DNA from 3 places in the Chryseobacterium sp. 22532 genome. Region 2 is predicted to be linked to each of the others. Evidence: riboswitches for the same ligand, from Rfam matches in the RefSeq annotation. Region 2 holds a riboswitch; each other region holds the start of a gene.
The links. A riboswitch is a leader RNA that binds a small molecule or an ion and turns the genes downstream of it on or off. The one in region 2 is predicted to bind S-adenosylmethionine.
Positions count from the first base shown of each region.

Region 1: linked by a shared signal. The riboswitch ahead of ACTJIV_RS03635 (alpha/beta fold hydrolase) and the one ahead of ACTJIV_RS18465 (TonB-dependent receptor plug domain-containing protein) in region 2 are both predicted to bind S-adenosylmethionine.
Region 3: linked by a shared signal. The riboswitch ahead of ACTJIV_RS02935 (SusC/RagA family TonB-linked outer membrane protein) and the one ahead of ACTJIV_RS18465 (TonB-dependent receptor plug domain-containing protein) in region 2 are both predicted to bind S-adenosylmethionine.

Region 1 is NZ_JBQENJ010000001.1:760,452-766,300, forward strand. Features, by position in the region: gene ACTJIV_RS03630 (MGH1-like glycoside hydrolase domain-containing protein) at 1-1,919, opposite strand, end outside; SAM riboswitch class I at 2,107-2,213, shown strand; gene ACTJIV_RS03635 (alpha/beta fold hydrolase) at 2,271-3,209, shown strand; gene ACTJIV_RS03640 (ACT domain-containing protein) at 3,211-4,749, shown strand; gene ACTJIV_RS03645 (O-succinylhomoserine sulfhydrylase) at 4,842-5,849, shown strand, end outside.
Region 2 is NZ_JBQENJ010000007.1:98,251-104,099, forward strand. Features, by position in the region: gene ACTJIV_RS18460 (TonB-dependent receptor domain-containing protein) at 1-1,396, shown strand, start outside; gene ACTJIV_RS18465 (TonB-dependent receptor plug domain-containing protein) at 1,461-4,205, opposite strand; SAM-I-IV-variant riboswitch at 4,496-4,594, opposite strand; gene ACTJIV_RS18470 (outer membrane beta-barrel protein) at 4,716-5,849, shown strand, end outside.
Region 3 is NZ_JBQENJ010000001.1:619,636-625,484, reverse strand. Features, by position in the region: gene ACTJIV_RS02935 (SusC/RagA family TonB-linked outer membrane protein) at 1-1,777, opposite strand, end outside; SAM riboswitch class I at 1,861-1,957, opposite strand; gene ACTJIV_RS02930 (type II 3-dehydroquinate dehydratase) at 2,202-2,609, shown strand; gene pckA (phosphoenolpyruvate carboxykinase (ATP)) at 2,716-4,332, opposite strand; gene ACTJIV_RS02920 (GYDIA family GHMP kinase) at 4,460-5,365, opposite strand; gene fabD (ACP S-malonyltransferase) at 5,376-5,849, opposite strand, start outside.

The sequences.
Region 1 (5,849 bases), on a different contig from region 2:
ATTTCCACGGCAAACATCGGGATTAATCCTACGATGCTTCTCAATTTTAAAGAAACACTATCTCCGTTACCAAGCTGCAGCACGTCATAGAAAAAGCCGTCCTCTTCATTCCATAAACCTTCCTTGCCTTCACCCAGATTTTCCATAGCTTCTGCGATATACAGATAATGTTCAAAAAACTTGATGGCCATATCTTCGTATACCTGATAGTACTGAGCAAGCTCCATAGCAATCCGCATCATATTAAGAGCGTACATAGCCATCCAGCTTGTTCCGTCAGCCTGTTCAAGATGTTGCCCATCCTTCAGCTCCATATTACGGTCAAAAGCACCAATGTTATCCAGACCAAGGAATCCGCCGCCAAAAATATTATTACCGCTTTTATCCTTTCGATTCACCCACCATGTAAAATTCAGAAGGAGTTTCTGGAAAACCTTTTCAAGGAATAAAAGATCAGGTTTGCCATTTTGCTTTTCATCAATCTTAAAAACACGGAAGCATGACCATGCATGTACCGGTGGATTTACGTCGCTCAGGTTCCATTCATAAGCAGGAAGCTGCCCATTCGGGTGCATATACCATTCCTTTGTTAAAAGCAGAAGCTGCCCTTTGGCAAACTCTCCGTCGATGATAGAAAAAGGAACGCAGTGAAACGCCAGATCCCACGTTGCATACCAAGGGTATTCCCATTTATCAGGCATGGAAATGATATCCTTATTGTGAAGATGGTTCCATTCCGTATTTCTAACATATTCATTGAAGTTTCTGGGAGCTTCGTAGTTCGGATCGCCCTTCAGCCACTTTCCTACATTATAATGATAGAACTGTTTGTTCCAAAGAAGCCCTGCAAACGCCTGCCGTTGAACATTCCTTTCATCTTCATTCGTCGTTTCGCTCTGAATCTCATTGTAGAACTCATCCGTCTCGGCAATTCTGGTATTGAAGATCTCATCAAATTGATCAAAAGGTTCATCTGTTTCATCGGAACATAGCCTGAAATCAAAAATTTTGGACTGTCCCGCTCCAATCATTTCATCAATAATAAAAGATGCTTTGGTACCCCTTTTTTCAGGATTTACCGTATTACTTCCATAAATGATATGATCATTTATTCCATCTTTAAAATAGGTGTTTCCCGGATAAGGAGCTCCATATAATTTTGGGGTATTGGTTTCATTTTCACAGAAAGCACTTTTAGCCGCAAGATTTCTTGAATAGAGTTTTTTGATCGAAATGCTGTCATGATTAATATCAATACATCCGTCATAGGAAGCATTCATTTGGCCCTTATATGTATTGTAACCCCATTTCCAGTTATTTCGGAACCAGGCAGTTGGAGCTATAACGATGGGAGCATCCTGCCGGCTTCTGTTGTGAACTGTTACTCTTGCAAGAATATCATTGTGGTCTCCCTTACAATATTCAATGAAAATATCGAAATATTCATCGTTATTAAAAATTCCCGTATCAAATATCTCATATTCAGGTTCCTTTTTGCTTCTCCTGCCATTTTCAGCAACAAGATCATCGTAAGGAAATGCATTGATCGGATATTTATACACCATTTTCATATAGCTGTGGGTAGGTGTATTATCTAAGTAATAAAAGAGTTCTTTGATATCCTCTCCGTGATTACCCTGAGGATTGCTTAAACCAAAAAAGCGCTCTTTTACAATTTTATCTTTTTTGTTCCAAAAGGAAAAGGCAAAACAGAAAATCTGCTTTACATCGGAGATTCCAGCGATCCCTTCTTCGCCCCATCGGTAGGCATAACTTTCTGCATTATTATGGTTGGCGTAATGCCAGGCATTTCCGTTCGGGCTGTAGTCTTCGCGTACATTTCCCCATTGCCGGTTGCTGACGTATGGACCCCAGTTTTTCCATTTAGAATCTTGTAATCTTTCTTTTTCAACAGTCATATTTCATCACTTTTCAAGTACGAAGTTAGTTTTTTTGAAAAATAATTCCAATTCCTTCCACCTGAAGAATTATTAACATAGCCTTGAAACACTTATTATTACACGGTTTTTTAATATTAAATATTTTTTCTTTTAAAATTTAAAAGAAAAGACTTATCTTTGCCGAGCGTTCATTCAAATATTGAAAATGTTATCAAGAAAGGTTGAGGGATTAGACCCTATGAAACCTTAGCAACCCTTTGTGCAAGCAGAGAAGGTGCTACGTTCTACCAATTTATTTTGGACAGATAACTTACTGAAGTTCTTTTCAGCCATTCCTGTGGCATTTTCAATTGTATTAAAATAATAGAATTGAAAACAGAACTAAACTATATTAATCTTTCGTATCGTACCTTTTCCCAGAAGGAATACCATATCCCGTTGACTTATCAGATCTTCGGGAAAGACCTGTTTACAGCACCTGTTATATTGGTAAATCATGCTTTAACCGGAAATTCAAATGTTTCCGGTGAAAAAGGATGGTGGAAAAAGCTGATCGGTGAAAATCAGGTTATTGATACAACTCAATATACCGTTCTGTGTTTCAATATTCCCGGAAACGGATATGATCATTTTTTAATTGACGAATACGAAGACTTCACGCCTTCAGATATTGCAGAAATATTCCTGAAAGGCCTTGAAGCTTTACATATCAAAAACCTATATGCCATTATCGGAGGTTCACTCGGAGGAGGGATTGCGTGGGAAATGCTTGCCAAGCAACCACAGTTGGCAGAAATCTTTATTCCTATTGCCTGCGATTTCAAAACCCATGACTGGCTTCATGCACAATGCCTGGTTCAGAAATTTCTGCTCAACGGAAATGATGAGCCCCTGCAAAAAGCAAGAATTCATGCTATGCTGTGTTACAGAACACCTCAGTCCTTAAATGACAGATTTCAAAATAGATACGATCAAAAAAATCAGCGGTTAGAGTCCGAAGATTGGTTGGTTTATCACGGAAATTCATTAAACGAAAGGTTTAGTTTAAAATCCTATAAGCTGATGAATCACTTGCTGATGAATATGAACACTGAAGAAGAGCAGTTAACAAAAATCAGTGCCCGAATGCACTTAATTGCAGTAGATACAGATTTATTTTTTCCCGCTTCAGAAATTCGAATGTGCTTTGAGCAGCTGAAAGAGAAAAAGAAAGAGGTTTTCTATCATGAAATACAGTCAATTCACGGGCATGATGCCTTCCTAATGGAATACGAACAATTAAATACTATCATAAAAAATATTTTGTAGAATGAGAAATGCTAACGAAATAAAGTTTTTAAAGAACAGATCAATCATCAAATTTGAAGGTGAAGATTTCCTGGGCGAAATCGGGATCGACGGAAGAATTTTTAAAGCGCTTACTTTGGCGCGCATCAGTGTAGGAGTGATCTCCCAACAGGCTATTGAAAACGGAATATCTATTCTGGTAAATGAGGACGATGCAGAAAAAGCAGTGACCTGCCTGATCGATGAGTTTGAAGCAGAAAGAAAATCAGGAAAGGTTTCACAAATTTACAGCATCAATAATGTTTCCGTACTAGGATTTGTGGCGGAAGATTTCAATAAAGTACTTGCAGAATTAGCCAGAAATAATGTCTTTCCACTTCTTCTCAACCAGGTTGCGGCCGAAAAGAGAGTGAATATTGTCGTTACCTCTTCCCAGGATGAGAAAACGAAGAATATCATTGAATCCGAAATTTTCAAAAAGCCTAAAACCGTTCACTTGGCGATCATTGGTCACGGAAATGTAGGGAAGACTTTAATAGAGCAGGTTTTACAGTCTTCTGAAGAAATCAAAAGACGTAAAAAGATAGATCTTAAAGTGGTTGCAGTAGCCAATTCAAGAAAAATTGCATTCAATAAAAAAGGTTTTAATACAAACTGGAATGATGAGGTTTTAACAGCAGAACATCCATCAAATGTTGAGGAATTAATCAACTTCTCAAAAGAAAACCAGCTGGAAAACCTGATCGTGGTAGATAATACGGCAAGCAAAGATTTTGTGAAAAATTACCATGCACTGGCTGAAAACGGCTTTGACTTGGTTTCATCCAACAAAATTTTCAATACTCTTCCAATAGAAGAATACCGTAAACTAAGATATACGTTGAGCAAAAATAACAGACGTTATCTCTATGAAACCAATGTAGGAGCAGGCCTTCCATTGATTGATACCATAAAACTATTACACCTTTCAGGAGAAAATATTACAAGAATAAAAGGAGTATTCTCCGGATCATTGAGCTATATTTTTAATAATTTCTCTGTGAGAAACGATAAATTCTCAACCATTATTGGAGAAGCGATGGAAAAAGGATATACAGAACCTGATCCGCGTGAAGACCTTTCCGGAAATGATGTCGCAAGGAAACTTCTGATTCTGGCCAGGGAATTAGATTTGATCAATGAATTCCAGGATATCAATATTCAAAATTTAATTCCTGAAAACCTTTTGTCCGTAGATAAAAACGAATTTATCTCAAGACTGAATGAGCTGGATGAAGAATATCGGAAAATTAAAGAGGGCCAGGAGCCAGGACATGTGCTTCGTTATGTGGGCGATCTTCATGGCGATCTTCAGAAAGACAAAGGTCAGCTTGATGTAAAATTGGTTTCTGTACCGGGTACCTCTGCATTAGGTCAGCTGAAAGGTTCAGATTCTATTTTTGAGATCTATACAGAAAGCTATGGCGAAAACCCAATCGTGATCATGGGAGCCGGAGCCGGAGCCCAGGTAACAGCAAGAGGAGTTTTTGGAGATATTTTAAGAGTAAGTGAAACGAAATAATAATTTAATATAACAATTTAACAATGTACTAATTTACCAATGATCTCATTGTTACATTGTTAAACTGATACATTGCTACATTTTAAAACTATATGGAAAATTTTGAAACATCAGCGATAAGAACCCAGACTGAAAGAACCCAGTTTGATGAACATACAACACCATTATATCTTACATCCAGTTTTATATTTCAGGATGCAGAAGATATGAGAGCAAGCTTCGCTGAAGAAAAACCTAAAAACCTGTACAGCCGTTTTTCAAACCCGAATGTGACAGAGTTCACTGATAAGATTGCAATAATGGAAGGCGCAGAAGCCGGATATGCATTTGCAACAGGAATGGCTGCCATTTATTCAACATTTGCGGCTTTATTGAATGCCGGTGATCATATTGTCAGCTGCCAGTCGGTGTTCGGATCTACACATACCTTGTTTACCAAGTATTTCCCGAAATGGAATATCGAAACCACTTATTTTAAAGCTGGAGATGCGGAAAATGTAGAGCAGTATATTAAGCCTAATACAAAAATTTTGTATCTCGAAACTCCAACCAATCCGGCTATTGAGATTCTGGATCTTGAGTTTTTTGGCCAGATTGCAAAAAAACATAATCTAATCTTTATTGTAGATAACTGCTTTGCAACGCCTTATCTGCAACAGCCCATTAAATACGGGGCAGATGTTGTTGTACACTCTGCAACAAAACTTATTGACGGCCAGGGAAGAGTATTAGGTGGAGTAGCTGTAGGAAAAGCCGACCTTATAAGAGAGATTTATCTTTTTGCAAGAAATACCGGACCGGCGATGTCACCTTTCAATGCGTGGGTATTGTCAAAAAGTCTTGAAACATTGGCTATCCGTGTTGAAAAACATTGTGAGAATGCCTTGAAGGTGGCTGAGTTTTTAGAGAGTCATCCCAATGTAGAGCTTGTAAAATATCCTTTCCTGAAATCCCATCCAAGTTATGAAATTGCTAAAAAACAGATGAAGTTGGGTGGAAATATCGTAGCTTTTGAAATTAAAGGCGGAATAGAAGGAGGAAGAAACTTTCTGGATAAAATAAAATTGTGCTCGCTTTCTGCCAATTTAGGAGATACAAGA
Region 2 (5,849 bases):
GGCAAGAACTCATTCTAATATGGATATCCATTCTTTTCAAAATTACTTTACTGATGATATTTCTACACTAAAAACTGCCACAGAATCCAAACACCGTTCCACCTCGGATTCGCAAATGCTCAATCTCTATTTTGATCAGAAGTTTGGTGAACACAAATTAAGCATGGGGGCTAATTATTATGAAAACTCGCCCGATACAAATGTCAATTTTATAACCACAGATCTTGCTGATCATTCTACTCAAATTGTAAGAAATCTTTCATCGGTAGATTACACAATTTATTCAGGGCAGGCAGATTTAACATTAAATTTAAAAGGCTTACAGTTAGAAACAGGTATTAAATACAGTCAGTTTTCCAATAGATCGGATATTGGGTATTTTAATCTGGTTAACAGCGATTATATCATTGATCCGAAAAGGAGTAATCTTTTTGATTATGATGAAAAAAATTATGCCGCCTATATCAGTGCAAGTAAAGATTTCGGAGAGAAGTGGTCTGCAAAATTCGGTTTACGTTACGAGTATGCGCAGACAACGGGATTTTCTGCGACCACCCAATCTCAGTCTGAAAACAATTACGGAAAACTTTTTCCCACAGCTTATATTTCCTATAAAGCCAATAAAAATAACCAATTCAGTATGAATTATTCCCGAAGAATTAACCGTCCAAATTTCCGTGCTCTTGATCCTTTCAGATGGTATTCTAATCCACTTAGTTATTATGCCGGAAATCCGAGCCTTCAACCTTCATTTAATCATAATCTGGAATTTAATTATATTTTTAAAAATAAATTTTCTGCCAACCTTTATTATCAGAGAAGTAAAGACAATTTTGACCAGATTACTTTCCTGGATGGAATTTACCTGAACAGCACCTACCAAAACTATTATGATCAGGATAATTATGGGCTTAATCTTACTTATACAGACACTTTTTTCAAGATCTGGGAAAGCAATATTTCGACCTCATTCAGCTATAGCGAAACTCAAATTACCAACTTTAATGCAAGTCCTAAAAATGGGCAGTCAATTTATTATTCTGCAAACAATACCTTTAGATTAAATAAAACAAAAAACCTCTACTTTTTCCTGAATTACTGGCAATCCCTTCCTTCAAAAAGTGGCAATTCAACATCAAAAAGCAGTGCCGGATTAAATGCAGGAATCAAAGTCAGCCTTATGGAGAAAGCATTGCAGATGAATCTTTCTGTGAATGACATTTTCAGGCAGGGCGGCTACAGAGGAAGTGTTTATTTTACAAACAATACACAATCTTTTGATAATTACTGGGATGCAAGAAAGCTAACCGTAAGCATTACTTATAATTTTGGGAACCAAAAGGTCAAATCTAACAGCAGAACGGTCAATTTTAAAGAAAAAGAAAGAGCAGAATAATAAATTCTGCCCTCATTTAACAAAAAACAGAGATTCTTTCTCTGCTTTTTGCTTTTTATGCATTTTAAAATTTAAATTCTACTCTGGCAAACAGGAAACGGCCTCCTATACCATACTGAGAAACCTGCCTGGAATACACAAACTGATTATCGGCTGTTAATGAGCTTATATCAGGACTTTTCGAAGGAAGGATGTTAAATATATTATTGCTGCCTATTGTTGCCGAAATGTTTTTATTGAAGTCATAGCCTACGGAAAGATCGGTCACAAAACGTTCATTCAGAACAAAGTGTTCTCTGCTTTCAGTAACTCCGTCAAAGTTGGCATCCAGCACATCAGCATCTGTCACTTTTCCAAAATAGGAATTTCTGAGGGAAACCGTAAGTGCTGAAAGTTTCAGGGTATTGGCAAGTGTAGCTTTTATACGTGGAACAGCTTCTTCAAAATACACTCTGTTCGGCTCAGAGAAATAATTATTGATCTGACTTACCAGTTTAGGCGAAGCATGAATATCACCAACTCTTCTGGTCTGATTAAAATTAAGTCCCAGGTTATTTTCCAGAGATATCCCTTCCGAAATTCTTGTATTCTGAGAAACTGTAATATCCAGTCCTTTTGTCTGGGAATCTACCGCATTAGCAAAGAAATTCGCAGCACTGGCTCTTGCAAGATCGAACGCTCCCTGTAGCACGGCTTGGTCTGAACCCGGCGCAAAACTTCCTTCCGGACGGTAGAATAAATCGGTAAGCACTACTCTATCTTTAATTTTTATAAGATAGGCGTCTGCCGTAAATACCAGACTTAAAGCCGGAATCTTCCATGTAATTCCTGTACTGTACGACTGTGATGTCTCCTGTTTCAGTTTTGGAATTCCCAAAGCCTGAGCTGCTTCGGAATTATTTCTAAAAGTCCCTACCTGGGTAGTTTCTCCTTTCTGGATCAATGTAGAGGTTGAACTGTAATAGATCTGTGCCAGAGATGGTGCTCTAAAACCTGTAGAAACTGCACCTCTCCAGTTAAAGTTTTTAGCCAGCCTTACATTCGTTGCCAGCTTATAATTAAAGGTAGAACCAAAGTCAGAATAATTTTCAAATCGCACAGCTCCTTCTACCAGCCACCAATCCGTAGGTTCAATTTCCACATCAGCATAAGCGGCAACACTGTTTCGGCTTCCGGAAACGGCGTTATCCGGGCTGAATCCGGGGAAAACCTGTGACCCGGCTGGTCTTGTAGCTCCAAAAAAGTCAGTTACTTTTTCATTGTCAGGGGTAGCAGCAGTCACTACACGTCCAAAAATATCATAAGAAACATAGGAGTTTTCATTACCCGCATTTACTTTATAGTTTTCATAACGGTATTCCCCTCCAAAAGCCACATTCAGGCCATGAAGCACATCATATTTTTTTGAGAAATCAAGATTCAGCGTATTTTGTAAGAATTCTGAGCCACCTGCTTCAAAGGTTCTTGGAGAATTTTCTCCTAAAGAAGCATTAAACGTGTTCACCACTCCAAAATTAAAAGCATTTTTACCAAAAGTATTGCTCAGATCCACATTCCAGCCGTTCCATTTTCCTTTGATTCCTCCAGCCAGGGAATAATCATTCACATTGGCTTCAATTTGCGGCAAGTATCCATTCGGGGTAACAGCATTGATGTTTCTTTCTGTATTCGGAAGACGGTAAAATCCACCTGCATTTCCCAAACGGTAGCTGTATCCTCCAAAGGAATACACTTTCCAGTCTTCATTAACCTGAATTTCAGAGTTGAAAAAAAGCTGTGCAGACTGCAGCTTGGACTGTCCTGCCCTAAGGCTGAAATCTTTTCTTTCCAATCCTCTGTAGCCAAGCTCCTGATTTGTAAAGTCTCTCCCTAGTAAACCCTGCAATGCTGCAATGCTGTTAGCTCCTGATATCTGGTTTTTAAAATCCTGCGAAAAATAATCAACCTGTGATGCATATTGCTTGACTGTATTGATGATCTGCTGAGTGTTGGAAGTATTGGTAATGTTTTTATATAATCCATCGATATTCACTCCGTTCTGCAATGCTCTGTAATTAATGGCATTATAAGCATTAAAGATGGGTCCCTGACGTTCTCCTGCTCTTGAATATGGATCACGGTATTGCACGGATCCAGTTACATTAATGAATCCCTTTTCACCTATTCTCACTCCATAGTTGAGGTCTGCAGATATGGTCTGTCCATCTATTCCTCCGGAAAAATTATTGGCAACTGGTGAAGCATATCCTCCCAGAAAAACCTGTCCCGATAATCCTAACCTTCTTTTAAGTCCTAAATTCACAACTCCGGCAATGGCATCAGAACCGTATTGGGCAGAAGCACCGTCTCTCAGTACTTCTATTTTATCCAAGGCAAATGCAGGAATCGCATTAAGATCCGTTCCCACCGAGCCTCTTCCCGGTGTCAATGTAACATTAATCAACGAAGACTGGTATCTTCTTTTTCCATTAAGCAATACCAGCACCTGATCCGGGCCAAGTCCTCTTAGCAAAGCGGGATCCACGAAATCGGTTCCGTCATTGACCGTATGTGAAGTAGAAGAGAAAGAGGGCACCACGTAATTAAGGGCCTGACTTATATTATTAACAGGACTTTGTCTTAAGATCTTTGAGATATTGATAATATCTACCGGAACCGGAGTTTCTGTAAGAGATCTTCCGGTCCCTCTCGATCCCAGGATCACTACATCATCGATCTTTTTGGATGATGCAGAATCCGACTGTCCAAAATAAAATGCTGAAATGAATGCTGCTGAAGCTATGATTGTTTTTTTGTTGAAAGTATGCATGTGTTTTTCTATTTTTTATTACTGATTGTTTGTTTGATTTCAGGCCATAGTTTTCCTGCAACCTTTATTTTAAGGTTACGGTCAAAAGCCTGAATGATTGAATTATTTTTTAAAGAAGTCTAGAAACAACAACACATACACATGTGAGTATGGCATGAAAGCAGGTCAGAATAACGAAGTGATACTTCATGATCTGAGAAACGAAAATTTAAATTGGTCTTGTGGTTTCCCTTGTCTTTAAACATTGATTTTATTTTTAAAACAAAAATGTCAAGATGGGAAGAAAATAGAGAATAAACATTTTTTCCGGGTATGCCGGCTTATCTATTTCAGCACCTTGCTTGTTTTTGCAGGTTGCTATCCCATCTATGAGATTCTTGATAATTACCTGGCAAAGATATAATTATTTCGGAATAAAAAAAATAATTGCCCAAAAATTTAACTTTTCGCAAATTTCATCGTAACAAATCGCCTTTTTTTACGTCTAACTGAACAGTAGTAAAAAACATTATGAGAAAAACTATATTCACGCTGTCTTTGCTGGCGTCTTTTTTTGCCTATTCGCAGGAAAAAAACAGCAGTAATGCAGAGAAGGAAAAGCAGATCGAAGGCGTAGTTATTACCAAAACTAAAAAAGCCGTTGAACAAAAAGCAGACCGTACTATTTTTGACTTTTCTGAACAGCCACAGCTTAATAACGGGAATGTTCTGGAAGGTATAAAGAAGCTTCCCGGCCTGGTTTCTACCGATATTGCCGGAATGATGTACCAGGGAAAAATCCTGGATGTTTACCTGAACGGAAGACCTTTAAATATTACTTCAAACGAACTGAATTCTTTTCTTGAAGGGATGCCTGCCAACTCGGTAGACAGAATAGAAGTGATCACCCAGCCGGGAGCAGAATATCCGGCTACCTCAGGAGGTGCCATCATGAATATCATTACGAATAAGAATGCCAATAAGTATTTAACAGCAACATATTCAGGAAATTATTCGTTTACCAATTACGATAAATTCAGAAGCAGAACCACCAATTCTCTAAATCTGAATGCCAGAAATAAACTTTTCGGATGGCAGCTGAATGTAGGCCAGAATTACCGTGAGAGTATGCTGAATGGTGATCAGGATGTGCTTCTGCATAACAATACGGACAGAATAGGACGCGGATATTTTGCAAAATCAGGATTGACTTTTGATCTTGGACAGGACAGATTATTGCTGAACTACGATATTTATCACAACAATAATGACAATTATACAGCCAGTACAGGACTTGCCGACATCCCTGTAAGCCTTAATCCTGTCACGTACCGGGAAGCTGATTATGAAGCATCCGATGTTGCCCATACCAACAACCTGAGGCAGGAAGCTGTTGTAACGTATCAGAAGCGTTTCAGCGAAAAGTCTCAAAAGCTGGACTTCCAGTTTGGATATACTAAGGCTACATCTAAATTCTCCCAGGACAATTTCTTCCAGAGAGGCTTTTATACGGATATCTGGCAGCCTTTCCTGAATGTAGGCGGCGAAAATGTACTTGATAATAAATCGGATATGAGGGTTGCTAACTTCAAGGTAGATTATTCACAGCCGATCAAGCTTCTGGACGGTGGAAAAGTAAGTTTGGGAGGTTTATATGAGAGACAG
Region 3 (5,849 bases), on a different contig from region 2:
TGAAATTTTCATTTGAAACTTTCCATGAACCTCCAACTGACCAGAATTTCCCCCATCGGTTATCTGCAAAGAACCTTGAAGAGCCGTCTGCCCTTCCGGATACTGATAAAAAGTAAGTATTGTTAAAATCATATTCTGCTCTTCCCAGGAAACTCAACAAAGAGAATTTGTCGCTGTTGCCACTAAAGCTTCCCAACAGAGCTGCTGCATCAGGCTCATAATAATAAGGAAGCGAAAACTGGCTTCTGGAACCGGATATCGTCTGGTAATCATATTTATAGAACTCCTGTCCTCCTAAAACATTAAGGTGATGCTTCCCGAATTTTTTATCGAAAGTCAGAATATTACTGGTTGTATAAGATAATGTTCTACTGTTTGATTTCGTTACAGAACCACCGATCTCACTGCCTTCTCCGATAAGAGGATTTGAATAGTAATGACCATTATAATTCACCAAATCAACAGAAAAGCTGGTTTTAAATTTCAGTTCCGGAAGGAAAGTAAAATCTAAAAATCCTTTTCCTGAGAAATTGTCTTCTTTATTCTCGTTCTTGTCCAGAGGCAATGTTGCCGCTGCATTCTGGTTCTGCAATGCACTTGTAGGCCTGTATTTCCCGAAATCATAAATTCTATTTCCTCCAGCATCCAGCACATAGCTTCCATCTGCATTTCTTTCATAATATGGATAGAAAGACGGAATTACCCTGGCCGCATTAATGATATTGTCAGTTCTCGAATCTGAAGACGGCGGCGCATTCTGAATACTGTTGGTATAGCTTAAATTAGCACCTGCATTCAGCCATTTTTTTACTTCCGAATTAATTTTTAACCTGGTGGAAAATTTTTGAAATCCAGATTCAATAGCAATTCCTTTGTCATCAAGATACCCTAATGAAAAGAAATAATTGCTTTTCTCGCTGCCTCCACTGATATCAAAATCCACCTGGCTTCTGGAAGCTGTTCTTTGAAGAATATCTCTCCAGTCATCATTCCACAATGCTTTTGCTCCGAGAACAAGCTTTCCGTCTGTCCCTACAGGGTTGGGAAAACCGGCTCCGTAAGGATTGATTCCCAAAGCAGTTGTCAGGTTATCACTCGCCATCTGTGCTGCCTGCTGAGAAGTAATCTGTCCCGACTTATACCCGTTTCTCAATGCTTCCCAATACAGCTGAAAATATTGATCCGTGTTTACCTGCTTATAATCCTTTACCGCTCTGCTGGAAAATCCCTGACTGATATTAAAATTGATTCTTGATTCTCCTTTCTTACCAGATTTTGTTGTGATGATAATAATCCCGTTAGCTCCTCTTGAACCATATAATGAACTTGCCGTTGCATCTTTCAAAACACTGATGGATTCAATATCATTGGGGCTGATGGAATTGATGTTTCCGTCAAAAGGAATTCCGTCTACCACATACAACGGATCACTTGAAGCACTTATGGAGCCAACCCCTCTTATTCTCACAGAAGCAGTAGAACCCGGCTGTCCGGAGGCACTTACTGCCTGAATTCCCGGAACCTGCCCCTCCAGCGCTTTTGTAATATTGGTAACCGGTCTGTTATTGATTTTATCACTGGATATGGTAGCTACTGAACCGGTATAACTTGTTCTTTTAGCCTTACCATAAGCAATGACAACCACTTCATCGATTTCCTTTTCGTTAACCGTATCTTTTTTAGTTTGGGTCTGAGCCTGTACGCCCATTATTCCTAAGAAAAATACAGCAACAGGTGGAATCCAAACTTTAGAATTAATTAAATTCTTACTAATCATAATCAATTTTATTTATCATATATTAAAAAATCGCCCTTTGCAGAAAAGACAGCAAAGGGCATCGCTCAATACGATAAACCAAGTGCTTATTTTTCCTTTATAGGCTGAATGTAACACCTTGCTCAAGGCAGGTTGTTAAGATTTCACAGGGTCAGTTCCCTCCATCTTTCTTTATAAGCCGATCGAAATATGTTTGCAAATCTAAAAACAATTAGTCTACAAAACAAGTAGACTTTAAATTTTATTATGAAATATTTCCAAAAATTAACTTAATTTTTATTCAAAACTTAGAATTTCAAAGAGTTATAGAATTACGAAATATTTAAACATGACAAATATCATTACATATAATACAAAGAATCAAAATGGATAATTAGTACAAAAAAAAGTTCTATAATCAAACTAAACTATTTAAATTTATAACATGAAAGTTTTAATTATAAACGGCCCGAACCTTAATTTACTGGGAACAAGAGAACCTGAAATCTATGGAAATATTTCTATGGAGGATTATTTGGAAAAATTAAAAACTGAATTTCCATCTCATGAATTAAGCTATTATCAGTCCAACATTGAAGGAGAGATTATCAACAGGTTACAGGAAGATGACTTTGATGCTTTGGTAATTAATCCCGGAGCCTATACTCATTATTCGTATGCTATCTCGGATTGCCTGAAAAACATCAGAAAACTGAAAATAGAGGTTCATATCAGTAATATTTACAAAAGAGAGGAATTCCGTCAGAAATCTGTTACGGCAGCTAATACGGATGCAGTATTGTCCGGCTTTGGAATGGATGGGTACAGACTGGCGATTTTAAGCTTGAAATAATAAACAGAATTGCAATGTTTTTGGATAAGATGCTTCGGCGCTCAGCATTACATTTCTGATATCATTAAAATAAAAAGCCTCATCGGGTGATGAGGCTTTTGCTGTATTAAGTAGTCTGCTGCTGAAGCTGTGGTCCTGAAGCAATTAACTTCTTCCCTTCTTCAGTATCGCAGTACTGTTCAAAGTTTTTGATATATCTTGTCGCAAGATCTCTTGCTTTTTCTTCCCATTCTGCAGCACTGCTGTATGTTTCTCTAGGATCCAGGATGCCCTCAGAAACATTTGGAAGCTGTGTAGGAATTTCAAGGTTCATAATCGGAACCTGAGTTTTAGGAGCATTTTCAATAGAACCGTCAATGATTGCATCAATGATTGCTCTGGTATCTTTAAGGGAAATTCTCTTTCCAGTTCCGTTCCATCCCGTATTTACCAAGTAAGCTTTAGCTCCGTGCTCCTTCATTTTTCCGATCAATGTTTTAGAATACATGGTTGGGTGAAGGGTAAGGAAAGCTTCTCCGAACGCAGGAGAGAAAGATGGTTCCGGTTCAGTAATTCCTCTTTCTGTACCCGCCAGTTTGGAAGTGTACCCGCAAAGGAAGTGGTATTGTGCCTGGTTTTCATCTAAAATAGAAACCGGAGGCAATACTCCAAATGCATCGGCAGAAAGATAAACGATCTTTTTAGCATGTCCTGCCTTAGAAGGAAGAACAATTTTGTTGATATGATAAATCGGGTAAGATACTCTTGTATTTTCTGTGATAGATCCGTCTTTATAGTCAGCAATTCCGTTGTTTACCACTACGTTTTCAAGAAGTGCATCCCTTTTGATTGCTCTGAAAATATCCGGTTCTTTTTCTTCTGAAAGGTCAATAACTTTAGCATAACATCCTCCTTCATAGTTGAATACACCATTATTGTCCCAACCGTGCTCATCATCACCAATCAGGAATCTCTTAGGATCTGCAGATAAAGTTGTTTTTCCAGTCCCGGAAAGACCGAAGAAAAGAGCTACATCGCCTTCTTCACCTACATTGGCAGAACAGTGCATTGAAGCCATTCCTTTTAATGGAAGGTAATAATTCATCATGGCAAACATCCCTTTCTTCATTTCACCTCCGTACCAAGTACCTCCGATGATCTGTAGTTTTTCAGTAAGGTTGAACATAATGAAGTTCTCAGAATTCAGTCCCTGAGCTTCCCAGTTCGGGTTGGTGGTTTTGGAACCATTGATTACTGTGAAATCCGGCTCTCCAAAGTTTTCGAGCTCATAGTGAGACGGGCGGATAAACATATTAGTAACGAAATGCGCCTGCCACGCTACTTCTACAATAAATCTTACTTTTAATCTGGTATCTGTATTGGTACCACAAAAAGCATCAACGACATAGATTTTTTTAGCTTCAGAAAGCTGGTTCAGCACTAATCCTTTACAAGCATCAAAATTTTCTGCTGTAGTAGGAAGGTTTACTTTCCCATCCCAGAAAATTGTGTCTCTTGTAACATCATCCTGAACTATGTATCTGTCTTTAGGTGAACGACCTGTGAAAATTCCGGTTTTTACTGATATTGCACCAGATTCCGTAAGTTCAGCTTTCTCAAAGCCTTGATTTTCAGGAGCTACCTCAGCCTGATATAACTCTTCGTAAGACGGGTTATAGACGACTTCATAATTCCCTTTAATCCCTAATTTTTCTAAATCCTGGATGATTTTAGCGTGTTTCATTTTACTTATATTTTCTATTTCTTTATTGGGCTCAACAAAATTAATATTAATTATTTGTTAAAGGTGGTTTAAATATAATGATATAAGTCAGAATGACAAATAAAAAAACAGGATTGTAAATTATTGATTATAAATCAATTATATCACACCATTCGAAAACAGTATTGAAACCTTTTCCCCAAAAATAGTCCTCATAGCCGTGAAATTTGGCACTCATTACAAAATCTCCGCCCCAGGCTCCCAAACTTTTGACAAAAACGGGACAGTCTGAAAAAAACCTCTGCTTAACTGTGGGTATTTCAAGGAATTTTGAAATTTTTTGCTCATGAATCATCATCAGTTCAGAAAATTTTTCCAATTCATCGCATAACAAAACTTTTCTTGTGATATCCGAAAATTCTTCAACGAGTATCTGTGACTTTTGTTTTGACTTGTAAAAATTGATCCCTTCACGGCTGTCCTGCTTCTGATTTAGATGAATAAAAATCAGCTCATTTTTAAATGGTGGATTAAAGTCTGCTTTTTCATAGCTTACTTCAGGTTTACTTCTGAAAAGAACAGCAGATTTCTCTTTTGCAACCGCAATATCATAGCCGCTTCCGCCCAGACTTATGCTGTTGAGATGGAAAGGATCAATATCCGCCCACTCTGAAAGATTGTTCATTAAAGTAGAACTGCTACCCAGCCCGTAGTCTGCAGGGAACTGAAGATTAGTCTTCAGATAATAAGTATGATCGTTCTTAAATTTAGATTTAGAAAGCTGCTGAACATTTTGAAGGGTTCTCAGAATAAATTCAGCGCTTGAAGAAAGATTGGTTTCGAGGATCTGCCATTTTTTATAATCAATGACGGCCTTCAGCCATAACTTGTTTTGATGATGGGCTTCCCAAAAGATCAAGGATTTTTCGTCGTCTTTTTCATCAAAAAAAAACTCTTGTCCAAGCTTGGTTGGTACCGCCAGGACAAGAGCTCCGTCTATCGCGAAATATTCTGAAGTAAGCATAAGCTTTCCCGGTGAAAATATTCCGCTCATATTTTTTTAATTAGATTGCAGAAGCAACATCTACAGAAGCGTCAATTTTCTTGATCAATCCCTGTAGGGTTTTTCCAGGACCAACTTCTACGAAATTAGAGGCTCCGTCTTTGATCATATTCTGAACAGACTGCGTCCATTTTACAGGACCTGTAAGCTGAGCGATCAGGTTTTGCTTGATCTCCTCAGGATTAATCACGGCTGTAGTCGTAATATTCTGGTAAACCGGAATAGTTGCTTTTCTGAATTTTGTTTTTTCAATGGCTGCTGCCAGCCTTTCTTGCGCTGGTTGCATTAATGGAGAATGGAAGGCTCCATTTACAGGAAGTAACAAAGCTCTTTTTGCTCCTGCTTCTTTAAGCTTTATGCATGCTTCTTCTACAGCAGGCGTTTCTCCTGAAATTACCAATTGTCCGGGACAGTTGTAATTGGCAGGTACCACAATACCGCTGATCTGTGCACAGATCTCCTCAACTTTAGCGTC